2 regions of the Salana multivorans genome follow, and region 1 is predicted to be linked to the other one. Evidence: predicted binding sites of a transcription regulator. Region 1 holds the regulator's gene; the other holds the start of a gene.
The links. The regulator HrcA, encoded in region 1, represses chaperone genes, less so after heat shock. The targets are predictions, from matches to a motif close to TTNGCACTCGNNNNNNNCGAGTGCNAA.
Positions count from the first base shown of each region.

Region 1 (4,412 bases):
GCGGGCCCTCGAGCGTGAGCAGGCGGTCGCGGGCGTGCACGTCGACGGCGGGGAACCCGCGCTCGACGGCGCGCAGCACCTCGTCGGCCGGCCCCAGGAGCGCGCGCGGGTCGACGCCGTCGGCGAGCTCGAGCCGGTGCACCACCGGCGTGCGCGACTCCGCGCCCGGCTGCCCCGAGCCGCCGCCCGGCTGCGCCGTCACGAGCGCCCCGCCAGCTTGTCGCGCAACCGGGCGAACATCCCGGCCCCGACGGGGGCCAGGCGCGCGGCCGGCGACTCCTCGCCGCGCAGCCCGGCGAGCTCGCGCAGCAGCTCCTGCTGGCGCTCGTCGAGCTTGGTCGGCACCTGGACGTCGAGGTGGACGTGCAGGTCCCCGCGGCCGTGCCCGCGCAGCCGGCCCATGCCCTTGCCGCGCAGCGTCAGCACCTCGTCCGGCTGCGTGCCGGGCGCGATGTCGAGGTCGAGCTGGCCGTCGAGCGACTCGACCGTCAGCACCGTCCCGAGCGCCGCCGCCGTCATGGGCAGGCTCACGGTGCAGTGCAGGTCGTCGCCGCGGCGCGTGAACACCGGGTGCGGGAGCTCGCGCACCTCGACGTAGAGGTCACCGGCGGGACCGCCACCCGGACCGACCTCGCCCTGCCCGGTCAGCTTGATCCGCGACCCGGTCTCGACGCCGGCCGGCACGTCGACGCCGATCGTCCGCCGCGTGCGGACGCGGCCCTCGCCGGAGCACTCGAGGCAGGGCTCGGGGATCGTCGAGCCGTAGCCCTGGCAGGCGTCACAGCGCGCCTGCGTCATGACGTTGCCGAGGAAGGAGCGCGCCACGCGCTGGACCATGCCGCGGCCGCCGCACACGCTGCACGGCCGCGGCGAGGTGCCCGGGCGCGCGCAGGAGCCGTGGCACGTGCCGCACACGACGGCCGTCTCGACCGTGAGGTCCCGGTGCACGCCGAACGCGGCCTCGGCCAGGTCGAGGTCGATCCGCACGAGCGCGTCCTGGCCGCGCCGCGAGCGCGGAACGGGGCCGCGGGCCGTCGCGCCGGCCGTGTTGAACAGCGTCTCGAACAGGTCGCCGAAGCCGAAGCCGCCCATCCCGGGGCCGCCGGCTCCGCCGGCGCCGAACGCCGAGGGTCCACCGAGGTCGTACATCCGGCGCTTCTCCGGGTCCGTGAGGACCTCGGCCGCCATCGTCACCTCCTTGAACTTCTCGGCGGACTCCTCGCCGGCGACGTCCGGGTGGTACTGGCGCGCCAGCTTCCGGTAGGCGCGCTTGATCTCCTCGGTGGTGGCGTCACGCGAGACGCCGAGGATCTCGTAGTAGTCGGTCACGAGCGATGGGCTCCTGTAGTGCGAGGGAACGGACGGTCGGTCGAGCTGGTGGCGTCGGTCGGGCGAGCGGCCGGGTAGTCGGGGCTCACTCGAGCGGCGAGACGAATCGGGACAGGTAGCGTGCGACGGCTCGCACGGCCGCCATGGTGCCGGGGTAGTCCATCCGGGTCGGCCCGAGCACGCCGAGGTAGGCGAGCGCGTCCCCCGTGCCCTCGCGGCCGTAGGGGGCAGCGACGAGCGACGCGTGCGCGAGCGGGGAGTAGCCGTTCTCGGCGCCGATCCGCACCGTGACGTCGCCGCCCGCCTCGCCCTCCGACGCGACGTCGGCGAGCAGGTTCATGAGGACGACCTGCTCCTCCAGCGCCTCGAGGACGGGCTGGAGGCCGTGGTAGAAGTCGAGCGGCGAGCGCGTGAGGTGGCTGTGGCCCGCCATGACGAGGCGGTCCTCGACCTCCTCCGTGAGCGTCTCGACGACGACCTCGGCGATCTGTCGGGCGAGCTCCGCGACGCCGGGCGCCACGACGTCCGGGACCGCGCGCAGGCTGAGCCCGAGCTCGGGCATCCGCCGGCCGGCCGCGGCGACGTTGAACCGGACCCGCAGGTCGGCCACCTCGGCCTCGTCCGGCGCCGCGGCGCCGTCCGGCAGCGTCACGGTGCGCTGCTCGACGCGGCCGGAGTCGGTGATGATGACGGTCATGACGCGGCCGTTCGCCAGCGGCACCACCTCGAGGTGGCGCAGCGCCGAGCGGCGCAGCGACGGGTACTGCACGACCGCCGCCTGCTGCGTGAGCTGCGCGAGGAGCCGCACGGTGCGCTCGACCGCGTCGTCGAGGTCGACCGCCTCGAACAGGAAGGTCTCGATCGCGCGCCGCTCGGCCGGGCTGAGCGCCTTGAGCGCCGCGAGGTGGTCGACGAAGAGCCGGTAGCCGGCGTCCGTCGGGATCCGCCCGGCCGACGTGTGCGGCTGGGCGATGTACCCCTCCTGCTCCAGCGCGGCCATGTCGTTGCGGATGGTCGCCGGGGAGACGCCCAGTGCGTGCCGCTCGACGAGCGCGCGCGAGCCGACCGGCTCCTGGGTCGAGACGTAGTCGGAGACGATGGCGCGCAGGACGTCGAGCCGACGGTTCTTCGTGCTCATCGCTCCTCCTCGCTGACGCTGACCCGACGCTCACCCGACGCAGCGCGGCGCGGTCAGCACTCACCGACCGCGAGTGCCAATTCTACGCCCGCGTGCCAGCGCGCCTCCCGGCGCGCGCGACATCGGGCGGGTTAGCCTCCAACGTGACCGATCGGACCCTCTCCTTCCCCGGCGACCCGTACGGGGCCGACGTGCTGGCCGGCGGCGGGCGCGGCCAGGCGGCCGACCCGCGCGTCCGGACGGGAGCGCGTCGGCCGACGCGGGACGAGCTCGCCGTGCCCGGCCTCGTGGTCGAGGACGTCGCGACCGGGTTCGTCGGCGAGATCATGGCGCTGGAGCGCACGAACGGCGGCGACGTCGTCGTGCTCGAGGACCGCGCCGGGCGTCGCCGCTCGTTCGCGCTCGGCGCCGGGTTCTGGCTCGACGGGGCACCCGTCCGGCTGGTCCGGCCGCCCCGGGTGGCGGAGTCGGCGCCGCGTGCGCGGACGGCGTCGGGATCGCTCGCTGTGGCGGGAGCGAGGGCGCGGGTCGCCCGCGCCTCGCGGATCTGGGTCGAGGGCAAGCACGACGCGGAGCTCGTCGAGAAGGTCTGGGGCGACGACCTGCGCCTGGAGGGGATCGTCGTCGAGCTGCTCGAGGGCGCCGACCACCTGGCCGAGGTGCTCACCGGCTTCCAGCCGGGGCCGACCCGCCGGGCCGGCGTCCTGCTCGACCATCTCGTGCCCGGCTCGAAGGAGCGGCGTCTGGCCGACGACGCGCTGCGCGCTCTCGGACCGGCCGCGGCGCACGTGCGCGTGCTCGGCCACCCGTACGTCGACGTCTGGCAGGCCGTGCGACCCGAGCGGGTCGGGCTGCGGGCGTGGCCGGACGTGCCGCGCGGCACCGACATCAAGGTCGGGACGCTGCGGGCGCTGGGCTGGCCGACCGGCTCCCCCGCCGACGTCGCGCAGGGCTGGCGCCGGATCCTGCGCCAGGTCCGCGACTACCGCGACCTGTCGCCGGCGCTGCTCGGCCGCGTCGAGGAGCTCGTCGACTTCGTCACGGTCGGCGACGGGGACTGACGGCGGCGGGGCTTGCCGCACGGCGGGCTTGCCGCACGGCGGGCCCGGGGCGCCGTCAGACGATGACGACCTCCTCGCCGCGGATCGCGACGTAGAGCCGGGCGTAGGCGGTCACGGCCACCGGGATCGCGACCACCAGGCCGACGAAGCACGCCAGGGCACCCAGCGCGAGGACCACGAGGCAGAGCAGCGCCAGCAGGAGCGTCTGGCCGAGGTTCTCCCGGACGAGACGGAGGGAGGCGCCGATCGCGGCACCGGCCCGGCCGGGGTCGTCCGAGAGCGCGAACGGCGCGAACGCCAGCCCGAGCGACGCGACCAGGCAGACCAGGGCGACGGCCGACGACACCGAGACGGGCGACGTGCTCGACGCCGGCGCGAGCGCCGGCAGCAGGGTGAGCACGGCGATCACGCCGGCGTAGCCGAACCAGCCGCGCGGCAGCGACCAGCAGTCAGCGAACCGCAGGGCACCCGTCCGCACCACCCGGAGCGCGCCGCGCGCGAGGAGGAGCGTGAGGACGCCCGTGACGAGCCCGGAGAGCAGCATCGCGGCGGCACCGACGAGGTAGGTGCGCCAGCCGGACCACGTGCCGAGGAGCACCGCGCCGTTGGCGAGGAACCCGGGGTCGCCGGTGAGAAGCCGGAGCGGGAGGCTGAGCGCCGCGAGCGCCACCCAGACGACCGCGACCAGCCCGCACAGCGTGCCGACGCCGCGCGGGAACATGCTCAGCGCGTCGGACACGGCCCGCGTCGCCGACACGGGGACGACGCCCGGCGGGCCGGCGAACCGGCCGACCGGCGGGCCCGACACGAAGCCGACGCCGTCGCCGACGGCGTCGAGCACGGGTCGGTCAGCTGGAAGGGGTGGCAGAGACGGACCAGCCGGG
Region 1 is NZ_RKHQ01000002.1:166,218-170,629, reverse strand. It holds gene EDD28_RS13030 (PhoH family protein) at 1-202, opposite strand, end outside; gene dnaJ (molecular chaperone DnaJ) at 199-1,329, opposite strand; gene hrcA (heat-inducible transcriptional repressor HrcA) at 1,415-2,467, opposite strand; gene EDD28_RS13015 (DUF3097 family protein) at 2,611-3,528, shown strand; gene EDD28_RS13010 (hypothetical protein) at 3,584-4,369, opposite strand.

Region 2 (4,412 bases), on a different contig from region 1:
CGACTGGTGCAGACCGCCGACGAGCTGGTGGACGACCGCGGCGAGCCCCCCGCGGTAGGGCACCTGGCCCTCGATGCCCTCGGTGATGACGTCGTCGTCGGACACGTCGCCCTGGAAGTAGCGGTCCTTGGAGAACGAGCGGCGGTCCCCGCGCGACTGCATCGCGCCGAGCGACGCCATGCCGCGGTAGCGCTTGTACTGCTTGCCGTTCATCAGGACGAGGTCACCCGGGGACTCGTCGGTCCCGGCGAGCAGACCGCCGAGCATGACCGAGTCGGCACCGGCGACGAGCGCCTTGGCGATGTCGCCGGAGAACTGCAGGCCGCCGTCGCCGATGACCGGGACACCGGCCGGCTTGCACGCGAGCGAGGCCTCGAAGATCGCCGTCACCTGCGGGACGCCGACGCCGGCGACCACGCGCGTCGTGCAGATCGAGCCGGGCCCGACGCCGACCTTGACCGCGTCGACGCCCGCCTCGACCAGCGCGGCGGCGCCGGCGCGCGTCGCGATGTTGCCGCCGATGATCTGGACGTCGCGCGTGGCCGGGTCGGACTTCAGGCGGCGCACCATGTCGAGCATGAGGCGCGCGTGGCCGTTGGCCGTGTCGACGACGAGGACGTCGGCACCGGCCTCGACCAGGGCGGTGGCCCGCTGCCACGCGTCGCCGAAGAAGCCGACGGCCGCGCCGACGAGGAGGCGACCGGCGCCGTCCTTGGAGGCGTCCGGGTACTGCTCGGACTTGACGAAGTCCTTGACCGTGATGAGGCCGCGCAGGCGACCGGCGTCGTCGACCAGCGGCAGCTTCTCGACGCGGTGCTTGGCCAGGAGCGCCTGCGCGTCCCGGCGCGAGATGCCGACGTGCCCGGTGACGAGCGGGCAGGCCGTCATGACCTCGCGCACCAGCGTCGTCGCGAAGGTGTCGCGCGGGACGAACCGCAGGTCGCGGTTGGTGATGATGCCGACGAGCGTGCCGTCGGGCTCGACGACCGGGAGGCCCGAGACGCGGTACTGGCCGCACAGGGCGTCGAGCTCGGCGAGCGAGACGTCCGGGCCGACGGTCAGCGGGTCGGTGATCATCCCCGACTCGGACCGCTTGACCACGTCGACCTGGGCGGCCTGCGCCTCGATCGGGAGGTTGCGGTGGAGGATGCCGATGCCGCCCTGGCGGGCCATCGCGATCGCCATCCGGGCCTCGGTCACGGTGTCCATGGCGGCCGAGAGCAGCGGGATGGCGATGGACAGCTCGCGCGTGAGCCGCGTCGCCGTGTCCGCCTCGCTCGGGATCACGTCGGTCTCGCCGGGCAGCAGCAGGATGTCGTCGTAGGTGAGGCCGACGAAGCCGAACTTCTCCTCGAGGGACGGAGGGGCAGCGCTGGCGGGGGCACCGAGGGTGGAGGAGGCGAGCTGGCTGGTCGAGGAGGTCGTGGCCGTCACGCCTCCATCGTAGAGCGGGTGCGCGCGAGCGAGGGTGCCGGTGGCGGCGGCCGCGACCGCATGGGGGACGACGCGGCGAGGCGGCGCATGGCGTCGCGCGCGACGTGGCGTGACGAGGAACACGAAAGGGGGCGGTGATCCGGGACCAAAGTCCTTGACTCCACGGAGGAGGCACTTCGGCACCCATCGACCCACCTCAGGACCGAGTCGGCCGTTCTCGCTCACTTGAAACGGGTCTGACGTCCTCATAGAGTCGTCACACGCACCGTGAGACAGTGCGCGCGATATAAGGGGGTGTTGGCAGTGGCGGAGCTGTCGAGGTTGCCGGGTCCGGTCATGGACCTGTGGGAGTGGCAGTTCGATGGAGCCTGCCGGACGGCCGAGCCGTCGATCTTCTTCCACCCGGAGGGCGAGCGCGGTGGCGCGCGACGTCGGCGCGGCGAGGCCGCGAAGGCGGTCTGCGCCACGTGCCCCGTGATCGTCCAGTGCCGCGAGCACGCCCTCGCCGTGCGCGAGCCCTACGGGGTGTGGGGCGGCCTGACCGAGGAGGAGCGGCTCAGCGCCCTCGACGCAGACCTGCGAGGCCGCCTCCGTGACGTCGGCTGAGACCGGCGAGCCGTCGTCCGCGACCGGCCGGCGACCGCGGACGACGAGGCCCCGGAGCGGCTAGTCTGTCGGCCTGGAACGACTTCCCCGGGTGACCCCCTGCGCCCGGGGCGGAGGAGCCCCAGAGAACACGTTCGGTGCTCCTGCTGTTCGCGGTGAGGGTCGCGGACGGACAGCGAACGGGCCCCGGTCTGAGACCGGGGCCCGTTCTGCTGCTCGCTGACGTCGGCTCGGCCGACGTCAGCGGGCGAGCGTCACTTCTCGACGATGGCGAGGACGTCGCGCGCCGAGAGGATGAGGTACTCGGCACCCGCGTACTTGACCTCGGTGCCGCCGTACTTGCTGTAGATGACGATGTCGCCGACGGCGACGTCGACCGGGACGCGGTTGCCCTTGTCGTCGATCCGGCCCGGGCCGACGCTGAGGACCTTGCCCTCCTGGGGCTTCTCCTTCGCGCTGTCCGGGATCACGAGACCGGACGCAGTGACCTGCTCCGCCTCGACCGGCTGGACGACGATCCGGTCCTCGAGGGGCTTGATGGAGACCGACACGTCGGACCTCCCCTTCCGTAGCTTCAGTTGACAACGTTGACGAGGACGAGTGCGCCGACCGGCCGCCGTCGCGGGGATCGGACGATCTGCTCACTGCCCGTGGTTCCGGGGAGCGCGGGCCGCCGCGACGAGAGTCGCTGCCACCCGGTCCCGGTGCCTCGCTCATTCTAGAAATGAGTTAGCACTCGGTCAAGGCGAGTGCCAGGTGTCGCGTCCCGGCGCGCGCGGTGGAGCCGCGTCGGCCCGGCTCGGCGAGCGTCGGACCCCCGAGGGTTGGGGCACCGCGGAGCGTGGGGCAGGATCGGGGGGTGGATCTCGAGGCGCTGCGACAGCTGGCCGAACCCGCGGGCTGGGCCCTCCTCGCGGACCTTCCGGCCTACGACGAGAAGCAGAGCCTCGCCCTCGGCACGGCCCTGCGACAGGCCGGCTTCGCACCGGAGCTCGTCTCGGCGGCGCTCACGCAGTCGCGGCTGCGCGCCCGGGCGACCGGCAAGTTCGGCGATCTCGCGGCCGACATGCTCTTCACGCCGGACGGCCTCGAGCAGGCGACGCGCCTGTCCGTCGCCGCTCGCCACGCCCACCGGTTCCGGTCGGCCGGCGTCCGCGTCGTCGCCGACCTCGGGTGCGGCATCGGCGCCGACGCGCTCGCGCTGGCCGGGATGGCGCTCGACGTCGTCGCCGTCGAGCGCGACCCCGTCACCGCCCTGGTTGCCGCCGTCAACCTGCGCCAGTTCCCCGAGGCCCGCGTCGTCGCCGGTGACGCACTCGACCCGGACGTCCTGCGGGACGTCCTCGCCGGGACGTCGACGGGACCCGTCGACGGCGTGTGGGCCGACCCGGCGCGGCGCACCAGCAGGGGGCGGCTGCACCGCCTCGAGGACTACTCCCCCGCCGTCGCCGACCTGCTCGCCCTGCGCTCGCGCGTCCCGGCGCTCGGGATGAAGCTCGGCCCCGGCATCGCCCATCGCGACCTCCCCGGCGACGCCCTCGTCCAGTGGCTGAGCGTCGCCGGCGACGTCCTGGAGGCCGACCTCTGGTTCGGCGACCTCGCACCGGAGGGGACGGGCCGCGGCGCCGTCGTCGTCGGACGCGACGGCCGCGCGACGACGCTGCTCGACCCCGGTGACCCCACCGGTCCGATCACGCCGGCGCCGAGCGGACCGGGCGCGAGCGGTGGCGCGGCCGTCGGCCGCTACGTCTTCGAGCCGGACGGCGCGATCATCCGGGCCGGCCTGGTCCACCGCCTCGCCGAGCTCCTCGACGCGCGACTGCTCGACCCCACCATCGCGTTCCTCACGGGCGACCGGCTGCCCGCCGACGACGACACCGGGCGCTGCGTCGCGGCCTTCCGCGTGCTCGACGTCATGCCCTACTCGCTCAAGCGGCTGCGCTCCTACCTGCGCGAGCGTCGGATCGGCACGCTGGAGATCAAGAAGCGCGGCTGGGACCTCGACCCGGCGCGCCTGCGCCAGCAGCTTGCGTTGCGCGGAACCGCGTCGGGGACGATCATCCTCACCAGGGTCGCGGGCGAGCACCGCGTGGTCGTCGTCGAGCGCGTCGACCCGCCGGCACCCGCCTGAGCCGCCACCGGCAGCTCCCGAGCACTGGAGGAACGATGGCGCAGCCCTTCCCCGTCCCGTTCGCGACCTCGCGCCGCGGGACCATCGGGATCGAGTGGGAGCTCGCGCTCGTCGACGCCGACTCCGGCGACCTGCGCCAGTGCGCGGCGACGGTGCTGGACGAGCTGCGCCCGCCCGGGCAGAGCGAGCACCCGATGATCAAGCAGGAGCTCCTGCTCAACACGGTCGAGATCGTTACCGG
Region 2 is NZ_RKHQ01000001.1:2,300,170-2,304,581, reverse strand. It holds gene guaB (IMP dehydrogenase) at 1-1,434, opposite strand, end outside; gene EDD28_RS09895 (WhiB family transcriptional regulator) at 1,738-2,040, shown strand; gene groES (co-chaperone GroES) at 2,295-2,591, opposite strand; gene EDD28_RS09885 (THUMP-like domain-containing protein) at 2,900-4,171, shown strand; gene EDD28_RS09880 (glutamate--cysteine ligase) at 4,207-4,412, shown strand, end outside.
Region 2: groES (co-chaperone GroES) is a predicted target of HrcA. The motif match lies at 2,770-2,796, and genes of this name have one in related genera.